2 linked regions of the Niveibacterium microcysteis genome follow. The protein of the gene in region 2 binds, or shares a complex with, the protein of the main gene of each other region. Links are inferred from orthologs where the notes say so. Each region holds a gene or a part of one and is shown on either strand. Other genes may lie near its edges.

What was found.
Region 1: the proteins of tig (region 2) and rpsG are in contact, whole or in part, in a crystal structure (PDB 3GTY), measured with the Thermotoga maritima proteins. The link is inferred for Niveibacterium microcysteis from one-to-one orthologs. Residues at the interface, in WP_004081061.1 of Thermotoga maritima: Glu122, Val124, Val129, Leu130, Tyr133, Glu188, Gly259, Ile262, Tyr263, Glu266, Ser270, Glu273, Gln274, Glu277, Arg308, Gln311, Ile312, Ser315, Tyr316, Glu325, Arg329, Arg336, Leu363, Phe366, Trp367, Arg373, Leu377, Arg381, Leu384, Glu387; in WP_004081843.1 of Thermotoga maritima: Lys34, Lys52, Lys55, Glu59, Arg62, Gln63, Glu66, Asn67, Lys69, Val71, Arg95, Ala109, Lys110, Lys111, Gly112, Arg113, Pro114, Glu117, Glu121, Ile124, Ala125, Tyr127, Asn128, Asn129, Thr130, Gly131, Lys135, Asp139, Arg142, Met143.

The regions. Positions count from the first base shown.
Region 1 is NZ_CP071060.1:724,464-728,267, reverse strand. Bases 974-3,804 are described here. They hold rpsG (30S ribosomal protein S7), read right to left. Parts: upstream 2,709-3,804; coding sequence 2,238-2,708; downstream 974-2,237. Other genes in these bases: rpoC (DNA-directed RNA polymerase subunit beta'), read right to left, coding at 3,250-3,804; rpsL (30S ribosomal protein S12), read right to left, coding at 2,736-3,113; fusA (elongation factor G), read right to left, coding at 974-2,123. Also shown: tuf (elongation factor Tu), read right to left, coding at 1-4; more of fusA, read right to left, coding at 30-973.
Region 2 is NZ_CP071060.1:2,955,288-2,971,703, forward strand. Bases 5,450-8,432 are described here. They hold tig (trigger factor), read right to left. Parts: upstream 7,605-8,432; coding sequence 6,294-7,604; downstream 5,450-6,293. Other genes in these bases: clpX (ATP-dependent Clp protease ATP-binding subunit ClpX), read right to left, coding at 5,450-5,601; clpP (ATP-dependent Clp endopeptidase proteolytic subunit ClpP), read right to left, coding at 5,630-6,280; JY500_RS13455 (PrkA family serine protein kinase), read left to right, coding at 8,053-8,432. Also shown: JY500_RS13415 (SurA N-terminal domain-containing protein), read right to left, coding at 1-1,052; JY500_RS13430 (HU family DNA-binding protein), read right to left, coding at 1,341-1,628; lon (endopeptidase La), read right to left, coding at 1,841-4,258; more of clpX, read right to left, coding at 4,336-5,449; more of JY500_RS13455, read left to right, coding at 8,433-9,975; JY500_RS13460 (YeaH/YhbH family protein), read left to right, coding at 10,033-11,298; JY500_RS13465 (SpoVR family protein), read left to right, coding at 11,295-12,821; JY500_RS13470 (right-handed parallel beta-helix repeat-containing protein), read right to left, coding at 12,823-13,971; glnT (type III glutamate--ammonia ligase), read right to left, coding at 14,019-15,386; JY500_RS13480 (ABC transporter substrate-binding protein), read right to left, coding at 15,433-16,416. UniProt on the Bacillus subtilis protein: Involved in protein export. Acts as a chaperone by maintaining the newly synthesized protein in an open conformation. Functions as a peptidyl-prolyl cis-trans isomerase.

The sequences.
Region 1 (3,804 bases), 2.2 Mb from region 2 along the record:
CCATTTTTAGTCCTTAATTGATCAACGCATCACTTCTTGTTGATGATGGCTTCCGCGACGTTGCGCGGCGCTTCGGAGTAGTGCTTGAACTCCATCGAGTAGGTCGCACGACCCTGGGTCAGCGAGCGCAGCGTGGTCGAGTAACCAAACATCTCGGCCAGCGGCACTTCGGCCTTGATGACCTTCATGCCCGCAACGTCGTCCATGCCCTGGACGATGCCACGACGCCCCGAAAGGTCGCCCATGACGTTGCCCATGAAGTCTTCCGGCGTTTCCACTTCAACCGACATCATCGGCTCAAGCAGCACCGGATTGGCCTTGCGCATACCATCCTTGAAGCCCATCGAGGCGGCCATCTTGAACGCGTTTTCGTTCGAGTCCACATCGTGGTACGAACCGAAGTGCAGCGTCACTTTGACGTCCACCACCGGGAAGCCAGCCAGCACGCCGTTCGGCAGCGTTTCCTGCAGGCCCTTGTCCACCGCGGGGATGTACTCGCGCGGCACGACGCCACCCTTGATCGCGTCGACGAACTCGTAGCCCTTGCCCGGCTCGTTCGGCTCGATCTTGAGCACAACGTGGCCATACTGACCACGACCGCCGGACTGCTTGACGAACTTGCCTTCGGCATTCTCGACGGTGCCGCGGATCGTTTCGCGGTAGGCAACCTGCGGGGCGCCCACGTTCGCCTCGACACCGAACTCGCGCTTCATGCGGTCGACGATGATCTCGAGGTGCAGTTCGCCCATACCGGAGATGATGGTCTGACCCGACTCTTCGTCCGTGCGAACACGGAAGGACGGATCTTCCTTCGCGAGGCGGTTCAGCGCGACGCCCATCTTTTCCTGGTCAGCCTTGGTCTTCGGCTCCACGGCGACGTGAATCACCGGCTCCGGGAATTCCATGCGCTCAAGCATGATCACCTTTTCCAGATCGGAAAGGGTGTCACCCGTCGTCACTTCCTTCAGACCGATCGCAGCAGCGATGTCGCCGGCGCGAACTTCTTCGATTTCTTCACGGTTGTTCGCGTGCATCTGCACGATACGACCGATGCGCTCTTTCTTGCTCTTGACCGGGTTGTAGATCGTGTCGCCCGACTTCACCACGCCCGAATAGACGCGGAAGAAGGTCAGCTGACCCACGAACGGGTCGGTCATCAGCTTGAATGCAAGCGCGGAGAACGGCGCATCATCGGTCGCCGGACGGGTGTCGGCGGAGCCATCTTCCTTCTCACCATCAACCGGCGGGATGTCGACCGGCGAAGGCATGTAGTCGATGACTGCGTCGAGCATCGCCTGGACGCCCTTGTTCTTGAACGCCGAGCCACACAGCATCGGGACGATCTCGCCCTTGATGGTGCGATCACGCAGTGCGGCCTTCAGATCGGCCTCAGACAGGTCACCTTCTTCAAGGTACTTGTTCATCAGCTCTTCCGATGCCTCGGCTGCAGCCTCGACCATCTTCTCGCGCCATTCCTTGCACTTGGCAGCCAGTTCAGCCGGGATCTCGCCGTACTCGAACTTCATGCCTTGCGAAGCGTCATCCCACCAGATGGCCTTCATCTTGACCAGGTCAACGACGCCACGGAAGTTGTCTTCCGCACCGATCGGCACCTGGATGGGGATCGGGTTGGCCTTCAGACGCGCGCGCATCTGATCGTGAACCTTGAAGAAGTCCGCACCCTGGCGGTCCATCTTGTTCACGAAGGCGAGACGCGGAACACCGTACTTGTTGGCCTGACGCCAAACGGTTTCCGACTGCGGCTGAACGCCACCAACGGCGCAGTAAACCATGCACGCGCCATCGAGCACGCGCATCGAGCGCTCGACTTCAATCGTGAAGTCGACGTGCCCCGGGGTGTCGATGATGTTGACGCGGTGCTCGGGCAGAGACAGGTCCATGCCCTTCCAGAAACAGGTCGTCGCGGCCGACGTAATCGTGATGCCGCGCTCTTGCTCCTGCTCCATCCAGTCCATGGTGGCAGCGCCATCATGCACTTCACCGATCTTGTGATTGACACCGGTGTAGAACAGGATGCGCTCGGTCGTGGTGGTCTTGCCGGCGTCAATGTGCGCCGAGATACCGATATTACGGTACCGCTCGATCGGGGTTTTGCGTGCCACGGTAGTAACCTCTACCTAAACGAAAGTCCGCAGCAGGTGCGGACAGAAAATCGGTACTTCTGGAAAAGCAATCGAGCCCTTTTCAGGGCCCGACTGCTCTGCGACGGGTCGCAATCAGAAGCGGAAATGCGAGAACGCCTTGTTCGCTTCTGCCATACGGTGAACTTCTTCGCGCTTCTTCATCGCAGCGCCGCGACCTTCAGAGGCCTCGAGCAGCTCACCAGCCAAGCGCTGAGCCATCGACTTTTCCGAACGCTTACGCGCAGCTTCGCGGATCCAGCGCATCGACAGCGCCATACGACGCGACGGACGCACTTCAACCGGAACCTGGTAGTTCGCACCGCCAACGCGGCGGCTCTTCACTTCCACGACCGGCTTGACGTTGCTGATTGCGCTACCAAACACCTCGAGCGGATCCTTGCCGCCCTTGGTCGAGATCACTTCCAGCGCGCCATAGACGATGCGCTCGGCGACGGCCTTCTTGCCGCTCTGCATGATCACGTTGATGAATTTCGAGACATCCTGGCTGCCGAATTTCGGATCCGGCAGGATATCCCGCTTAGGTACTTCGCGACGACGGGGCATTTCAACCTCCTGCTATTTCGAAAGGGATCAGGACTTCTTCGGACGCTTCGCGCCGTACTTGGAGCGCGACTGCTTCCGATCCTTGACGCCCTGGAGGTCAAGCGAACCGCGGACGATGTGATAACGCACACCCGGCAAGTCCTTCACACGACCACCGCGGATCAGGACCACCGAGTGCTCCTGAAGGTTGTGACCTTCACCGCCGATGTACGAGATAACCTCGAAACCGTTGGTCAGGCGAACCTTGGCGACTTTACGAAGCGCCGAGTTCGGCTTCTTCGGGGTCGTGGTGTAAACGCGGGTACAGACGCCGCGCTTCTGCGGACAGGCTTCGAGAGCCGGCACTTTGCTCTTGGAGACCGGGGTTTCCCGACCCTTACGAACGAGTTGATTGATTGTTGGCATTACTTTTCCTCGGATCGCACCACCGATGAAACACGGATTGGGCCGCGATCAAGACACAGGAAGACCGACCCCGCAAGGTCGACCCACTAAAGAGGCCGGATTGTAGCCAACCCGGCCCCGAAGCGTCAACGACGCCTTATTCCGACTGCGCGCCTTCGACCGCCGCCGGCTCGTCATTGAAACTGCCCGACGGCGGCAGATCAAAGGTCGCGCCGGACTGCGCGCGGCGAGCACGGTGGTAGGCAAGGCCAGTACCGGCCGGGATCAGACGACCGACGATGACGTTTTCCTTCAGGCCGCGCAGTTCGTCGCGCTTGCCCAGGATCGCCGCTTCGGTCAGCACGCGCGTGGTTTCCTGGAAGGAAGCCGCGGAGATGAACGAATCGGTCGACAACGAGGCCTTCGTGATACCCAGCAGCATGTACTCGTACTGCGCCGGCAGGCGACCCTCCGCGATGAGCTTGTCGTTCTCGTCCAGCACTTCCGAACGCTCGACCTGCTCTTCGCGGATGAACTTGCTATCGCCCGGATCGGTGATGACCACGCGACGCAGCATCTGGCGAACGATCACCTCGATGTGCTTGTCGTTGATCTTCACGCCCTGCAGACGATACACGTCCTGCACTTCCTCGATGATGTAGCGCGCGAGTTCTTCGACACCCTTGAGACGCAGGATGTCGTGCGGATCGGC
Region 2 (16,416 bases):
CTCAACTGCCCCGGCTTGAGTGAGTACGCAGCATCTTCAAACGGCTTGACCATCGCGCCTCGGCCGAAGAACCCGAGATCGCCACCATTCGCGGCCGAACCCGGATCCTGCGAGTTGGCTTTTGCAAGCGCGGCGAAGCTATCCGGCTTCTGCTGCAATTGCTTGAGGAGCGCCTCCGCCTTTTCCTTGGCCGCAGCACGCTTGGATGAGCCGGCATCCTTCGCCGCTTCGATCAGAATGTGGCGCGCGCGGCGCTCTTCCGGCGCCGAGTAACGATCCTTGTTGGCATCGTACTGCTTGCGGATTTCGTCATCGCTCACCGTGGCCTGCGCGGCCAACTCGTCTTGCGAGAGGAGCACGTATTCGACCTTGATCTGCTCCGGCGTCTCGAAACGCGAGCGATTGGCCTCGTATTCCTTCTTGGCAGCGCCATCCGCGAGTTTGACCTGCGGAACGTAAGTGGCTGCCGAGAGAGACCACATCGAGACTTCGCGGCTTTCATCCTGAAGCTCAAGCCAACGATCGATCGTCGCCGCCGGTACAATCGCCGACCGGGCAAGGCCGCCAATCAGTTGCTGCTGGGCCAGATCCTGCGCAAGGCCAGACTCGAATCGATCGACCGAGTAACCGCGCGCGGCGAGCATCTGCTCGTAACGCTTCGGCGAAAACTTGCCGTTCTCTTGGAACGCGGGAATGCCTGCGATCGCCTGACGCAAAGCGTCGGGTGCAGCGCGCATCGCATTTGCATCCAGCTGCAAGTGGAGCAGGCGCTGATTGACGAGCCCCTCAACCACCGAGCGCTTCAGTTCAGGGCGCTGCAGCATCGCCGGATCGAAAGCCTCGCCCATCTGGCTACGCAGACGATCCTGCTCTTCGCGCAGCGCCTGATCGAGCTCCTGCTGGGTGACCTTGCTACGGCCAACCTTGGCCACAAAATCATCGCGCCCGATATTCTGCAGATAGGACTCGATGCCGAAAAACGCGAAAGTAATCGCGATGAGCGCCAGGAGCACCTGGACAATGCGCTTATTGTTGCGGACTGCGTCGAACATGCTGCGATCGGGGGACCAAGAAAAGTTATGGATACAAAAAAGGCGAACTCACGTTCGCCTCGATTTGGCGGAGTGGACGGGACTCGAACCCGCGACCCCCGGCGTGACAGGCCGGTATTCTAACCGACTGAACTACCACTCCGCGCCTAGTTGTCCAGCCAAGGGCTGGTGGGTGCTGACGGGCTCGAACCGCCGACATTCGCCTTGTAAGGGCGACGCTCTACCAACTGAGCTAAGCACCCGCTCTGCTGAGCGCCGCCGTAAATCTGCGGCAATCAGTAAAGCGAATTAGTTTACCGCATCCTTGAGCGCTTTGCCAGGGCGGAACTTCGGAACCTTAGCCGCCTTGATCTTGATGGTCGCGCCAGTTCTCGGATTACGCCCGGTACGCGCTGCGCGCTTGCCGACGGAGAACGTACCAAAACCAACCAACGTCACATCGTTGCCCTTTTTGAGCGACTGCTTGACTGCAGCGATCGTCGCGTCCAGCGCGCGCCCTGCTGCTGCCTTGGAAATTTCGGCCTGCTTTGCGATGACCTCGATCAACTCGGATTTGTTCACAAAAGCCCCCTCAATTCTTCGGTAGTGGGAAATGGGATCCTGCAAGCCAATGCTGGCGCGGGTTTCGGCACCCCACGCATCCACAAGCCTGTCAGGGCTTTATAAACGAGCCGAAAGCACGGTGTCAAGCCGCTTTGCGGCAAGGCTGAGCAGGGTCAGACGCCAGAAAAACAAAGGGCCGGACACTTCAAAAAGTGTCCGGCCCTCTTCTAGTGCCAGCGGCTGGATCAGTGTTTCAAGAGCGCCGCCGACAGCTCACCCTCAGCCTGCGGCGGCGTCGCGGCATCCTCCGTGACAACCTCGTCGATCGGCTCAGGTTTGCGCTCCAGCGCAAGCTCCAGCACCTTATCGATCCACTTCACCGGAACGATTTCCAGGCGGTCGCGAATCTCAGGAGGCAGATCCTGAAGATCCTTGACGTTTTCCTCAGGAATCAGCGCAGTCCGGATACCACCACGAACCGCGGCGAACAGCTTCTCCTTCAGGCCGCCAATTGCCAACACCTCACCACGCAGGGTGATCTCGCCCGTCATCGCGACGTCAGCCCGGACCGGGATACCGGTCAGCACCGACACCAAGGCGGTGGCGATCGCGATGCCCGCCGACGGGCCATCCTTCGGCGTCGCACCCTCGGGCAGGTGAATGTGAATATCGCTCTTCTGGTAGAAGTCGTCAGCGATGCCAAGCTGCTTGGCGCGCTTTCGGACCACTGACAGCGCAGCCTGAATCGACTCCTGCATCACTTCGCCCAGCTTGCCGGTCGTCAGAACCTTGCCCTTGCCCGGCAGAACGACCGACTCAATCGTCAGCAGCTCGCCACCCACTTCGGTCCAGGCAAGACCGGTGACTTGGCCAACCTGATTGTCTTTCTCGGCAACGCCAAACATGTAGCGACGCACGCCGAGGTACTTGTCGAGGTTCTTGGCGTTCACCACGATCTTGCTGCTACGGGCACGAAGCACGATCGACTTGACGACCTTGCGGCAGATCTTCGAAATCTCGCGCTCAAGGCTCCGCACGCCGGCCTCTCGGGTGTAGAAGCGAACGATGTCGCGGATTGCATCCTCGGTTACCGACAGCTCCTCGCGCTTGAGGCCGTTGTTCTTCATCTGCTTCGGAAGCAGATAGCGCTGCGCAATGCTCACCTTCTCATCTTCGGTGTAGCCAGACAGCCGGATGATCTCCATGCGATCCAACAACGGCGCCGGGATGTTCAGGCTGTTTGCCGTCGCAACGAACATGACGTCCGAGAGGTCGTACTCCACCTCGACGTAGTGATCAACGAAGGTGCTGTTCTGCTCCGGATCAAGCACCTCAAGCAGGGCGGAGCTTGGGTCGCCACGGAAATCGGCACCCATCTTGTCCACTTCATCCAGCAGGAACAACGGGTTACGAACCGCAACCTTGGTCATGTTCTGCAGAATTTTGCCCGGCATGGAGCCAATGTAGGTCCGGCGATGGCCACGAATTTCCGCCTCGTCGCGCACACCGCCCAGACTCATGCGAACGAACTTGCGGTTTGTCGCTTTCGCGATCGATTGGCCGAGCGAGGTCTTGCCAACACCCGGAGGGCCGACAAGGCACAGAATCGGCGCCTTCAGTTTGTCGACACGCTGCTGGACAGCAAGGTACTCAAGAATCCGCTCCTTGACCTTCTCGAGGCCATGATGATCCTTGTCGAGGATCTTCTGCGCCTCGGCGAGATCCTTGCTGATGCGTGACTTCTTTTTCCACGGCAAACCAACGAGCGTCTCGATGAAGTTACGAACGACCGTTGCCTCCGCCGACATCGGCGACATCATCTTGAGCTTCTTGAGCTCGGACTGCGCCTTTGCGGTCGCCTCCTTGCTCATGCCGGACGCCTTGATCTTTTTCTCAAGATCCTCGAGATCCGCGCCCTCTTCGCCCTCGCCGAGCTCCTTTTGAATCGCCTTTACCTGCTCGTTCAGGTAGTACTCGCGCTGACTCTTCTCCATCTGGCGCTTGACGCGACCACGGATGCGCTTTTCGACCTGCAGGATGTCCAGCTCGGTCTCAAGCTGAGAAAGCAGACGCTCCATCCGTTCGATGACACTGACGAGCTCAAGAATGCTCTGCTTCTGCTCAAGCTTGAGCGGCAAGTGCGCGGCGATGGTGTCAGCAAGGCGGCCCGGTTCGTCGATACCTGACAGCGAAGTCAGGATCTCCGGCGGAATCTTCTTGTTCAGCTTCACGTACTGGTCGAACTGCGCGAGGATCGCGCGGCGCATGGCCTCGACTTCATGGTTCTGAACTTCGTCGCCCTTGAGCGGCACAACCTGTGCAACGAATACCGTGCGCTGGTCTTCGACCGCATTCAGCTGGGCTCGCTGCGTCCCTTCAACCAGCACCTTGACCGTGCCATCGGGCAGCTTGAGCATCTGAAGGATGTTGGCGATACAGCCGATCTCGTAGAGATCCTCGGCGCTCGGCTCATCCTTGGCGGCAGACTTCTGGGCAACAAGCAAAATGCTCTTGCCGGCCTCCATTGCATTTTCAAGCGCCTTGATCGACTTCGGGCGCCCGACGAACAACGGAATAACCATGTGGGGGAACACGACCACATCCCGCAGCGGCAGCAGCGGGAGTTCGATCTGTTCCTGGGGGAGGTCAGGCAAGCTTGACATGTCCGTTTCCTTCTTGGCGAGTACCGGGGATATGGGGATCCCCGGTGCGCGTTTCAAGCCGACCTGTGAGGGCCGGATCAGTTGGAGCCGGAAACCTTCGGCTGGTCAGCGTAGATGAGAATCGGCTGTCCGGTACCTTCGATCGTGCTGTCGTCGACGACGACCTTGGACACGTTTTCCATACCGGGCAGCTCGTACATGATGTCGAGCAGCGTCGCTTCGATGATCGAGCGAAGCCCACGCGCACCCGTCTTGCGCTTGAGTGCCTTGCGTGCAATCGCTTGCAGCGCGGTCGGCCGCACTTCCAGTTCGACGCCTTCCATCGAGAACAGCTTCTGGTATTGCTTGACGAGTGCGTTCTTTGGCTCGACCAGAATCTGGATCAGGGCAGCTTCATCGAGTTCCTGCAAGGTCGCGACGACCGGCAGGCGACCGATGAATTCCGGGATCAGACCGTACTTGATCAGATCCTCTGGCTCGACTGCACGCAATGCCTCACCGACGTTGCGGGAGTCCCGGCTCTTCACGGAAGCGCCAAAGCCGATACCCACCGTTTCGGAGCGATTGCGGATGACTTTTTCCAACCCGTCGAACGCGCCGCCACAGATGAACAGGATGTTCGTCGTATCGACCTGTACGAAATCCTGGTTCGGATGCTTGCGCCCGCCCTGCGGCGGCACAGCAGCAACCGTACCTTCGATCAGTTTCAGCAGCGCCTGCTGCACGCCCTCGCCCGACACATCGCGCGTGATCGACGGGTTGTCCGCCTTACGCGAAATCTTGTCGATTTCGTCGATGTAGACGATGCCCTGCTGCGCCTTCTCGACGTCGTAGTCGCACTTCTGCAGCAGCTTCTGGATGATGTTCTCGACGTCTTCGCCAACGTAACCGGCCTCGGTCAGCGTGGTCGCGTCGGCCATCACGAACGGCACGTTCAGCAGACGTGCCAGGGTTTGGGCAAGCAGAGTCTTGCCGGAGCCGGTCGGGCCGATCAGCAGGATATTGCTCTTCGAGATTTCGACATCATCGCTGCGCGACTGGTGGCGCAGGCGCTTGTAGTGGTTGTAAACGGCAACAGAAAGAATCCGCTTTGCGGGATCCTGCCCGATCACATACTGGTCGAGAATCGCACCGATCTCTTTCGGGGTCGGCAAGTCCGCACGATCGGCCTTGGCCGTGGCATCACCGCCGACTTCATCACGAATGATGTCGTTGCACAGCTCGATGCACTCGTCGCAGATGAACACCGACGGGCCCGCAATCAGCTTGCGGACCTCGTGCTGGCTCTTGCCGCAGAACGAGCAATACAGCAGCTTTTCAGCGCCGGTCTTTTTTTCAGCCATGCTCGCGTCTCGCTAAATTACGTCTTCTTTACTCGCCGACCTGAACCCGGCTCGACAACACCTTGTCGACCAAGCCGTAGGTCACGGCGTCCTCGGCCGACATGAAATTGTCGCGATCGGTGTCACGCTCGATCTGCTCGACCGTCTGCCCGGTGTTACGAGCCAGAATGTCATTGAGCTTGGCACGCAGCGAGAGAATCTCGCGCGCGTGGATTTCGATATCGGACGCCTGCCCCTGGAAACCACCCAGCGGCTGATGAATCATGATGCGCGAGTTGGGCAGCGAGATCCGCTTGCCCTTCGCACCGGCAGCCAGCAGGAACGCGCCCATGCTTGCCGCCTGCCCGACGCACAGCGTACTGACGTCGGGCTTGATGAACTGCATGGTGTCGAAAATCGCCATGCCGGCCGTAACCGACCCCCCGGGGGAGTTGATGTAGAAGTAGATATCCTTGTCCGGATTGTCTGCCTCAAGGAACAGCAACTGGGCGACCACCAGATTGGCGGTCGCGTCATTGACCGGGCCGACGAGGAAGACGATGCGCTCCTTCAGCAGCCGCGAGTAGATGTCGTAGGCACGCTCGCCACGACCGCTCTGCTCGACGACCATCGGCACCAGACCAAGACCCTGGGGTTCCCAGTCCGACTGCCACGAAGCGCTGGTTCGGTTACGGTTCATATAGCCCTTCCGCTTAGCGGCCGGTGTTGTTGCCCATCAGTTCGTCGAAAGCAACCGGAGTGTCCGTCGCTTGCGCCGTCTTGAGCACCCACTCGACCACGTTGTCTTCAATCACGATAGCTTCCGCTTGCGCCAGGCGCTGCGGTTGCGAGTAGTACCACTTCACGACTTCGGCCGGATCCTCGAAGCTCGACGCGTAGTCGTCGACCATCGCGCGGATCTGTTCCGGCTTGGCGTGGAGTTCATTCTTCTTCACGACTTCAGCGAGCACAAGGCCCAGCTTCACGCGACGCACCGCTTGATCGGCAAACCAGGCCGGTTCAATCGGCATTTTCGACACATCCATGCCGCGCTGAGCAAAATCCTGACGCGCGTTGTCAGCCAGTTGCGCGCTCTCGGTCTCGACCAGAGCCTTCGGCACATCGACCGGGTTTGCTTCGAGCAGCAGGTTCATCGCCTGCTCCTTGACGCGCGCCTGGATACGACGACGAACTTCGCGCTCGAGGTTGGCCTTCACTTCTTCACGCATCTTGGCGACGTCGCCGTCGGCCACACCGAGGGTCTTGGCGAATTCGCCGTCAACTTCCGGCAATTTCGGCGCTTCAACCTTCTTCACGGCAACTTCGAACTGCACGGTCTTGCCGGCAAGATCCTGCGCCTGATATTCGGCCGGGAAGGTCAGATCGAAGGTCTTGCTGTCGCCAGCCTTGAGCCCCTTAACCTGCGACTCGAAATCGGCGAGCATGTTCCCGGCGCCGATCACGAACGGGAAATCTTCGGCGGTGCCGCCCTGGAACGGCTCGCCGTCCTTCTTGCCGACGAAGTCGACGGTCACGCGATCGCCCTCTTCGGCGGCGCGATCGGCTGCCTCGAAGGTCGTGCGCTGTTTGCGCAGGATCTCGATCGTGCGATCGACTTCAGCCTCGCCGACGGTCAGGACCGGGCGCTCGATCGACTTGCCGCTGATGTCGGCCAGTGCGATTTCCGGATACACCTCGAAGGTCGCCGAGAACTCAAGCACTTCGGCCGCATTGCCCGGCTTCGCTTCGATGCGCGGATAGCCTGCAACGCGCAGGTTCTGCTCGCGCACCTTCTCGCCGAACGCCTTTTCAACCGCGGCGCCGATCGCCTCGGAGCGCGCCTGCGGACCATACGTCTGCGAGACGATCTTGAACGGCACCTTGCCCGGACGGAAACCGGGCATCTTGACAGTGCGGGAGAGCTTCTTCAGGCGCGCTTCGACTTCGCGTTCGACGTCGGCGACAGTCACGGACATGTCGATGCGGCGCTCGAGTGCGCCAAGCGTCACTTCGTTGGTCTGCATTCAGTTGATTCCTTGGATGACGACAGAAGGGCGCCCCGCCACCTATCCGTGGCGTCGCCGGTACGGCGAGACACAGGAGGACAGAGAGCCCGCCAGTAATTTTCGGTGGTTCTCGAAACCTTTAATGCTACCACAGCACGCCGGCTCGACCCGCACCATCCCTACAGGGCCAACGCGCATGGCCAAGCCATTGTTTTCAATGGAGAACTGCGGGCCCCGCAGGACCGCCACCGAAACGCGTCCGGACAACGCACTGGCAACATCGCCACACACCGTCGCAAAAACCGGCTGGCAGATTATTGTTAAGGGAACCAGACTCAATGAACGCCTGTCCTCGCACAGGGGCGTTTTGCGATCACCTCAACTTTTCCGGCAGCAAAACCGTTATTGCAACTCATGTGCGGCGCCAGTCCGATCCCATCGGACGGCATGAGGAGGAGGTTCGGTCATGAGCATCTTCGCAAGCTACCAGGCCCGATTCGACGCCACGAAGGAAGAGGAACTCTCGATCCAGGAGTACCTCGAACTTTGCCGGTCCGACCCACTCGCTTACGCCACCGCGGCCGAACGCATGCTGATGGCGATTGGCGAGCCAGAGATGCTCGATACGCGGCTCGACCCGCGGATGTCGCGGATCTTCTCCAACAAGGTCATCAAGATCTACCCGGCCTTCCGCGAGTTCTACGGCATGGAAGAGGCGATCGAGAACATCGTCTCCTACTTCCGGCACGCGGCGCAGGGCCTCGAAGAGAAGAAGCAGATTCTCTACCTGCTCGGGCCGGTGGGTGGTGGAAAGTCATCGCTGGCCGAACGGCTGAAGACCCTGATCGAGAAGATGCCCTTCTATGCCATCAAGGGTTCGCCGGTGCACGAATCGCCGTTGGGGCTCTTCGATCTCAAGGAGGATGGGCGGATCCTGCAGGACGACTACGGCATCCCTGCCCGCTACCTCAACACGATCATGTCGCCATGGGCGGTCAAGCGCCTGCATGAATTCAACGGCGACATCACGAAGTTCCGCGTCGTGAAGCTGCGCCCGTCCGCGCTGCACCAGACTGCGGTGGCCAAGACGGAGCCGGGCGACGAGAACAACCAGGACATTTCTTCGCTGGTTGGCAAGGTCGACATCCGCATGCTCGACCGCTATTCGCAGAGCGACCCGGATGCCTACTCGTATTCGGGCGGCCTGTGCCTCGCGAACCGTGGTCTCCTTGAATTCGTCGAAATGTTCAAGGCGCCGATCAAGGTGCTGCACCCGCTGCTGACCGCCACGCAAGAAGGCAACTACAAGGGAACGGAAGGATTCGGCGCGATTCCCTTCGACGGCATCATCCTCGCGCACTCGAACGAATCCGAATGGATCCAGTTCCGCAACAACCGCAACAACGAAGCCTTCCTCGACCGCATCTACACGGTGAAGGTGCCCTACTGCCTGCGGGTGTCGGAAGAGATCCGGATCTACGAGAAGCTGTTGCAGAACAGCTCGCTGTCGGCCGCGCCCTGCGCACCGGACACGCTGAAGATGCTCGCCCAGTTCGTTGCGCTGTCGCGCCTGAAAGAGCCGGAGAACTCCAGCATCTATTCGAAGATGCGTGTGTATGACGGCGAGAACCTGAAGGACACCGACCCGAAGGCCAAGTCGTATCAGGAGTACCGCGACTATGCTGGCGTGGATGAGGGGATGGCCGGGCTCTCGACCCGCTTCGCTTTCAAAGTACTGTCGCGGGTGTTCAACTTCGACCACCGCGAAGTCGCGGCGAATCCGGTGCATCTGATGTACGTGCTGGAACAACAGATCGAGCAGGAGCAGTTCCCGCCCGAGGTCGAGCAGCGCTACAACGCCTTTATCAAGGAGTTTCTAGCGCCCCGCTACGCCGAGTTCATCGGCAAGGAAATCCAGACCGCCTACCTCGAGAGTTACTCGGAGTATGGGCAGAACATCTTTGATCGCTATGTGATCTATGCGGACTTCTGGATCCAGGATCAGGAGTACCGCGATCCGAACACCGGAGAGATCTTCGATCGGTCTGCGCTCAACGATGAGTTGGAGAAGATCGAGAAGCCGGCTGGCATCAGCAATCCGAAGGACTTCCGCAACGAGGTGGTGAACTTCGTGCTGCGGGCGCGCGCCAAGAACAATGGCAAGAACCCGAGCTGGACGTCGTACGAGAAGCTGCGTGCCGTGATCGAGAAGAAGATGTTCTCGAACACCGAGGATTTGCTGCCAGTGATTTCCTTCACGCCCAAGGGCAGCCAGGAGGAGCAGAAGAAGCACCAGGACTTCGTCAATCGCATGATCACCAAGGGTTACACCGAGAACCAGGTACGGCTGCTGTGCGACTGGTACTTGCGCGTTCGCAAGTCTTCCTGATCGCCACGTCTTTCTGAACGGTTGCGCCGGCCATCAGCCGGCGCGGGGATGCCCACGATGGTCCGTATCATCGACAGGCGGTTCGACAGCAAGAACAAAAGCGCGGTCAATCGCCAGCGCTTCTTTCGGCGCTTCAAGCAGCAGATACGCAAGGCGGTAGCCGACGCGATCGATGGCCGCTCGATCCGCGACGTCGACAACGGCGAAAGCGTGTCGATCCCAACCAAGGACATCTCCGAGCCGCAGTTCGGCTTGGGGCGTGGAGGCGAATGGGAGACGGTCTTCTCGGGCAACGACCAGTTCGCCGCTGGTGACGAGGTGGATCGCCCCATCGGTGGAGCCGGCGGCTCCGGCAAGGGCAAGGCGAGCAACGAGGGAGAAGGCGAGGACGACTTCGTCTTCCAGCTCTCACGCGAGGAGTTCCTCGATGTCTTCTTCGACGATCTCGCGCTGCCGAATCTGGTGAAGACGCAGCTGGCGGCGATTCCTGAATACAAGCTCCAGCGGGCTGGTTTTACATCCAGCGGTACGCCAGCCAATATCAACATCGTGCGTTCCTTGCGCGGTGCGCTGGGGCGCAGGTTGGCGCTCGGCTCGCCCTACTCCACGCAACTCCGCGAAGCGCTCGGCAAACTCGACACCCTTCGCAAGACGCGTCCAGACACCGACCCGGAGGTCGAGGCTTTACTGGAAGAAATCGCCACGCTGCGAGCGAAGATCGAGGGCATTCCCTTCATCGACAAAGTCGACCTTCGCTACAACAACCGCATCCGCGTGCCCAAGCCTTCCACGCGCGCGGTGATGTTCTGCGTCATGGATGTTTCCGGCTCGATGGACGAGGAGAAGAAAGCGACGGCCAAGCGCTTCTTCATGCTCCTTTACCTGTTCCTGACGCGGAACTACGAAAAGATCGAAGTGGTGTTCATTCGCCACCACACGGTGGCAAAGGAAGTCGACGAAGAGGATTTCTTCCACTCGCGCGAGTCTGGCGGCACCGTGGTGTCGAGCGCATTGGAGTTGATGAAGGACATCATCCAGGAACGCTACGCCACCAACCTGTGGAATATCTACGGCGCCCAGGCATCGGACGGCGACAACTGGGAAAACGACTCGCCGCGCTGCCGCGAGTTGCTGGCGGACAACATCCTTCCCTTCGTGCAGCACTTCGCCTACATCGAGATCACGCCGGGCGAGCCGCAGAACCTTTGGCGGGAGTACGAAAAGCTGCAAGGCGGCCACAGCAACTTTGCGATGCAGCGCATCGAGGCACTGGCCAACATCTACCCGGTCTTTCGCGAACTCTTCAAGAAGAGCAGCGTATGAAAAAACGCCGCAACAAACCGCTACCCGCCCCGGCGGAATGGAGTTTCGAGCTGATCGACGCGTACCACCGCGAGATCGCTCGCGTTGCCGAAATGCACGGTCTGGACACCTATCCCAACCAGATCGAGGTGATCACATCCGAGCAGATGATGGATGCCTACGCCTCGGTCGGCATGCCGGTGAACTATCACCACTGGAGTTTCGGCAAGCATTTCCTGTCCACCGAGAAAGGCTACCGGCGCGGGCAGATGGGGCTCGCCTACGAGATCGTGATCAATTCGAACCCCTGCATCGCCTACCTCATGGAAGAAAACACCATGACGATGCAGGCGCTGGTGATCGCTCACGCCGCCTACGGCCACAACTCCTTCTTCAAGGGCAACTACCTGTTCCGCACCTGGACGAATGCCGACGCGATCATCGACTACCTGGTGTTCGCACGCAGCTACATCACGCAGTGCGAGGAGCGCTACGGAGAGGAAGAGGTCGAGCTGCTGCTGGACTCTTGCCACGCCCTGATGAACGTGGGTGTAGACCGCTACAAGCGGCCGCCAAAGCTCTCACTGGAAAAAGAGCAACTGCGTCAGCATGAACGCGAGGAGTACCTGCAGAGCCAGGTCAACGATCTGTGGCGCACCTTGCCCGCACACGAGGTGAAGCCCAGCGAAGTGCAAGCCGTGCGTTTTCCGCCGGAGCCGGAAGAGAACGTGCTGTATTTCTTTGAAAAGCACGCTCCGCTGCTCGAACCCTGGCAACGGGAAGTGGTCCGGATCGTGCGCAAGATCGCACAGTACTTCTTCCCGCAACGGCAAACACAAGTCATGAACGAGGGGTGGGCGACCTTCTGGCACTACACCCTGCTCAACACGCTTTACGACGAAGGGCTGCTGACCGACTCGTTCATGATGGAGTTCCTGCACTCGCATACCAACGTGGTGATGCAGCCGCCGTACAACTCGAAATGGTATTCAGGCATCAACCCTTACGCCCTGGGATTCGCGATGTGGAGCGACATCCGCCGGATCTGCGAGCACCCCACCGAGGAAGACTACCGCTGGTTCCCGGACATCGCCGGCGGCAACTGGCATGAGGTATTCGACTTCGCGATGCGCAGCTTCAAGGATGAGAGCTTCATCGCGCAGTTCCTGTCGCCGAAATTGATTCGCGATTTCAAGCTGTTCGCCGTACTCGACGACGATCGCAACCAGAAGCTACATGTCACGGCGATCCACGACGAGGCCGGCTATCGCGCGATCCGCGAGAAGTTATCGGACCAGTACAACATCGGCAGCCGCGAACCCAGCATCCAGGTTTGGAACGTCGATCTGCGTGGCGATCGGTCGCTGACACTGCGCCACCACGCCTACCATCGCCGACCAATTGGTGAAGGGATGGACGAAGTGCTGCGACACGTCGCGCGGCTATGGGGATTTAACGTACGGCTTGAGACCCAGCACGAAGACGGCCGCGTCGAAACCCTGCGCGAGATGCGCTTCGAGCGGCGCCAGCCTCGCGCCGCGTGACCTAGCCGCCGGGAGACTGAAAGGCGCCAGGCGACCAGCGCTGCGGCGCGACGGGCCGGGTTTGTAGTGGGTGGACGTACTCGGCAACCGGCGTGAGGTCGACGCCGCCAGACGCCAGACCCGCCTTGGCGGTAGCGCCAAACAGCTTCGAATCGCGGCGCAGGTGGTAGTCGTCACGCTGCGGGCGCACGAAGTCCGGCCAATCGCCCACGACGTTGCCCTGCCCGGCGCCCGCCGGAAGATCCAGCGAGGCGCCCTGCCCGACCAGAAGGTTATTCACCGCCACGACCGCAACACCGGCGCGCACATCGAGCATTCTGGCGCCTTGTGGCCGATCGTTCACGATCGTGTTGTGCGACAGGTAGAGCGCGTTCTTGGGCCACTTGAGCCCCTCTGCACCGAAACTGATGATCTTGCTGTTCTCGGTGGTGCTGGATTGCTCGATCTGGTTGCCCACCACCAGCGCCGTACCGCCGGATGGGAACTCCAGCTCATAACTCGCGCGGCCACCGATTTCGTCGGTCAGACGGTTGTAGAGAATGCGGTTATCGCGCGCGCGCGACTTGAGCAGATGACCGACCTTGGCGTGGTGGAAGTAGCTGCCGGTGACTTGCAGGCTGGCAATGGTACCAACGTACAGGTTGTGGCTCTGACCTTCGCCCGAGCCGTTGTAGCCAAACTCGCTGCGCTCGATCTCCAGCGACAGGCGCTCGTCGTTGGCAGTGAGGATGCCGTTCTCGTTTTCAAGAAAGCGGCAACCGACCACGGTCAGTTTGCCTGCTTCGTGGCGAATCCCTGCACCGTTGCGATCGCGAACCTTGGCGCCGCGGAACTCGAGGTTCTCGATCCGGATGCGGTCGCCACGCACGACGAAGATCGCCTTGTTCTCGGCCGCGGCCCCCATCGCGATCAACTTCGGCATCGCGCCAAGACCACGAATCGTCAGGTCCTGCTGGGTCCAGACCGCGACATCCGCCTTGTAATCGCCCGAGGCAATCTCGACGACATCGCCGTCACGCGCAACGCGGGCTGCCTCGGCGATGGTGTGGATACGCTCGGCGGGGCCGACACGCAGGGTGTCCGCCCAGGCACTGCAGGTCACCGCGCAGGCGGCAAATACGAGGAGGCGGGAAACGTTCGATGGGCGCATCGGGCTAGCATGCCCCATGCGCCCCCTGCCGTGAAGTGGAAAAGTCCTCAGAAGCGGTCAGCGTAGCGTTCGGTTTCCCAGGCATGCACCGCACGTGAATACTCGACCCACTCCATTCGCTTGAAGCGGCAGAACTCTGCGGTAAACGCCGAACCCAACGCTTCGCCGAGCGAGGTATCAGACTCCAACGCCGCCACCGCCTCACCCAGGTTCTGCGGCAGTTGGGCAATGCCACGCACGCGCAGCTCCGCCAGCATCAGCTCATACAGATCATCGGCAACCGGCGCACCCGGAGACAGGCTGCGTTCGACACCATCGAGCCCGGCGGCGATCACGCCCGCAAGCGCCAGATAGGGGTTTGCCGAAGCATCGGGCAGACGCCACTCCAGCCGCGAATGTGCGACCCGAACCAGCGTGGTGCGGTTGTTGTCGCCATAGCCGATATGCGCCGGCGCCCAGGTCGTGCCAGACAATGACTCGCCGACCACCAAGCGCTTGTAGGAATTCACTGTGGGCGCGCACAGCGCAGCCAGCGCCGGTGCGTGATGCAGCAGGCCGGCGAGGAAGTGGTAAGCGGTTTGCGACAACCCAAGCCCCTGCGCATCGCTGCGATCGGTGAATACCGCGCGCCCGCCTGCATCCGCGATCGACAGGTGAAAATGCAAGCCACTGCCGGGCATGTTCGCGAAGGGCTTGGGCATCATCGAGAACACCATGCCCAGCGATTCTGCAATCGAATGTGCCGCCATCTTGAACAGCATGAAGCGATCCGCTGCCGACAGCGCATCGCTGTAGTGGTAGTTCACCTCGTACTGGCCGCTGGCATCCTCGTGGTCGATCTGGAACACGTCCAGGCCACACGCCTGCAATGCATCGGTCAGCGCACCCAGAAACGCTTGCTGACGCGTGAGGGACTTGTAGTCGTACGAAGGCTTTTCGAGGCGGTCGTGTCCGTCAGCGGGGCTGACGCTGCCATCCGGGTTGCGCTGCAGCAGAAAGAACTCCGGCTCCAGGCCGGCGTTCAGCGTCCAGCCACGTTCCGCAAGCCGCGCCACCTGGCGGCGCAGAATCTGGCGCGGGCACAGCGCGAACGACTCGCCACCCACGTAGCCATCACAGACCACGCGCGCATGGCCCGGCAACCACGGCAGTACCTGCGCGGTCGAGATATCGCCACGACCGTAGTACTCGGACCGCAGCCCATGGCGCGGCAGCCCCGTGCCCCAGATCGACGGGCCCGAAAAGCCAGCGCCCGCAGTGAAGATATCTTCCAGGTGGCTCAACGGTACCGTCTTGCCCTTGGCTACACCCTGGATGTCGGTGAACTGCGCGAACACGTAGCGCACGCCAGCGTCGCCCAAGCGGCGGCGCAAAGCGTCAATCTGATGCTGCTCAACGCCATTCGATGCGGTCATGGCGATCTCTCCGTTCGGGGTTCTTCATTGTGATTACGTGTAACGCTCAGCGCAGGATGCGGCCATCAGCCCCGAGTACCACGAGTTCGCCAACGTTCCGCTCACGATCTTCGCGCGCAAGCATGACGGTGATGCCGCCGGCGTCGACGCTTCGGTTCGTTTCAAGGGCGCGGCGCAGGGAATCGCGCGTCGGTTGGCTGCCGGCACGGCGCAGCCCGTCCGAGATCACGCGTGCGGCCATGCAACCCTCCAGCGTGAACTCATCCGGCGCCTTTCCGGCTTTGCGTGCTGCCGCCTCAAGGTCGCGGGCCAAGGGTAGCGAGGCATTGGCGGGCGACGGCACGGCAAGGCCGATCCCGACACCGCGTGCGCTGGGGCCCATCAAGCGCGTCAGCGGACGCGAGCCAACATCCCCATGGGCGAGCAGTTGCCCAACGAAACCGGCCCTGCGCAAGCGCATGAACACATCGGCCGTCGAGGTATAGCCGGCCAGCGAAAGCACAGCGTCAGGGCGGGCGGAGAGCAGCGCTCTGGCCTGTGGATCGAGCTCCATCGAGCCGGTCTCCGCCTCGGCCACTGCAACCAGTTGAACCCCGTTCGCGGCCGCTGCGGCGCGCACGACAGCCAACAATTCGGCACCCGCCGCATCGCGCGTTGCAAACGCGCCTAGTCGCTTCACGCCGAGGCGCGCGGCCTGCGAAACCAGGCTCGTCGCAATCGTTCTGTCTGGGCTACGGACCGGGAAGACCCAGCCACTGGCGTCCTGCATGATCGTCTGCGCACCCGACATTGGCGCCACCAGGGGCAGGCGCGCTGCGGCCGCGCGTTTGGCGGCTTCCGCCGCGTCGTGTCGACCGAAGAAGCCGGTCAGCGCAATCACGCTGTCCTTGCCCGCCAGTTCCCATGCTCGCAGATCTTCCGCCGCCAGTTCGGCCTCGGCGTCGTCCGTGACTTTCAATGTCACGCCTCGCCCAACCGGATCAGACGCCAAGCAGGTGCGCAATCCATCGAGAAAGCTGACGCCAATCTC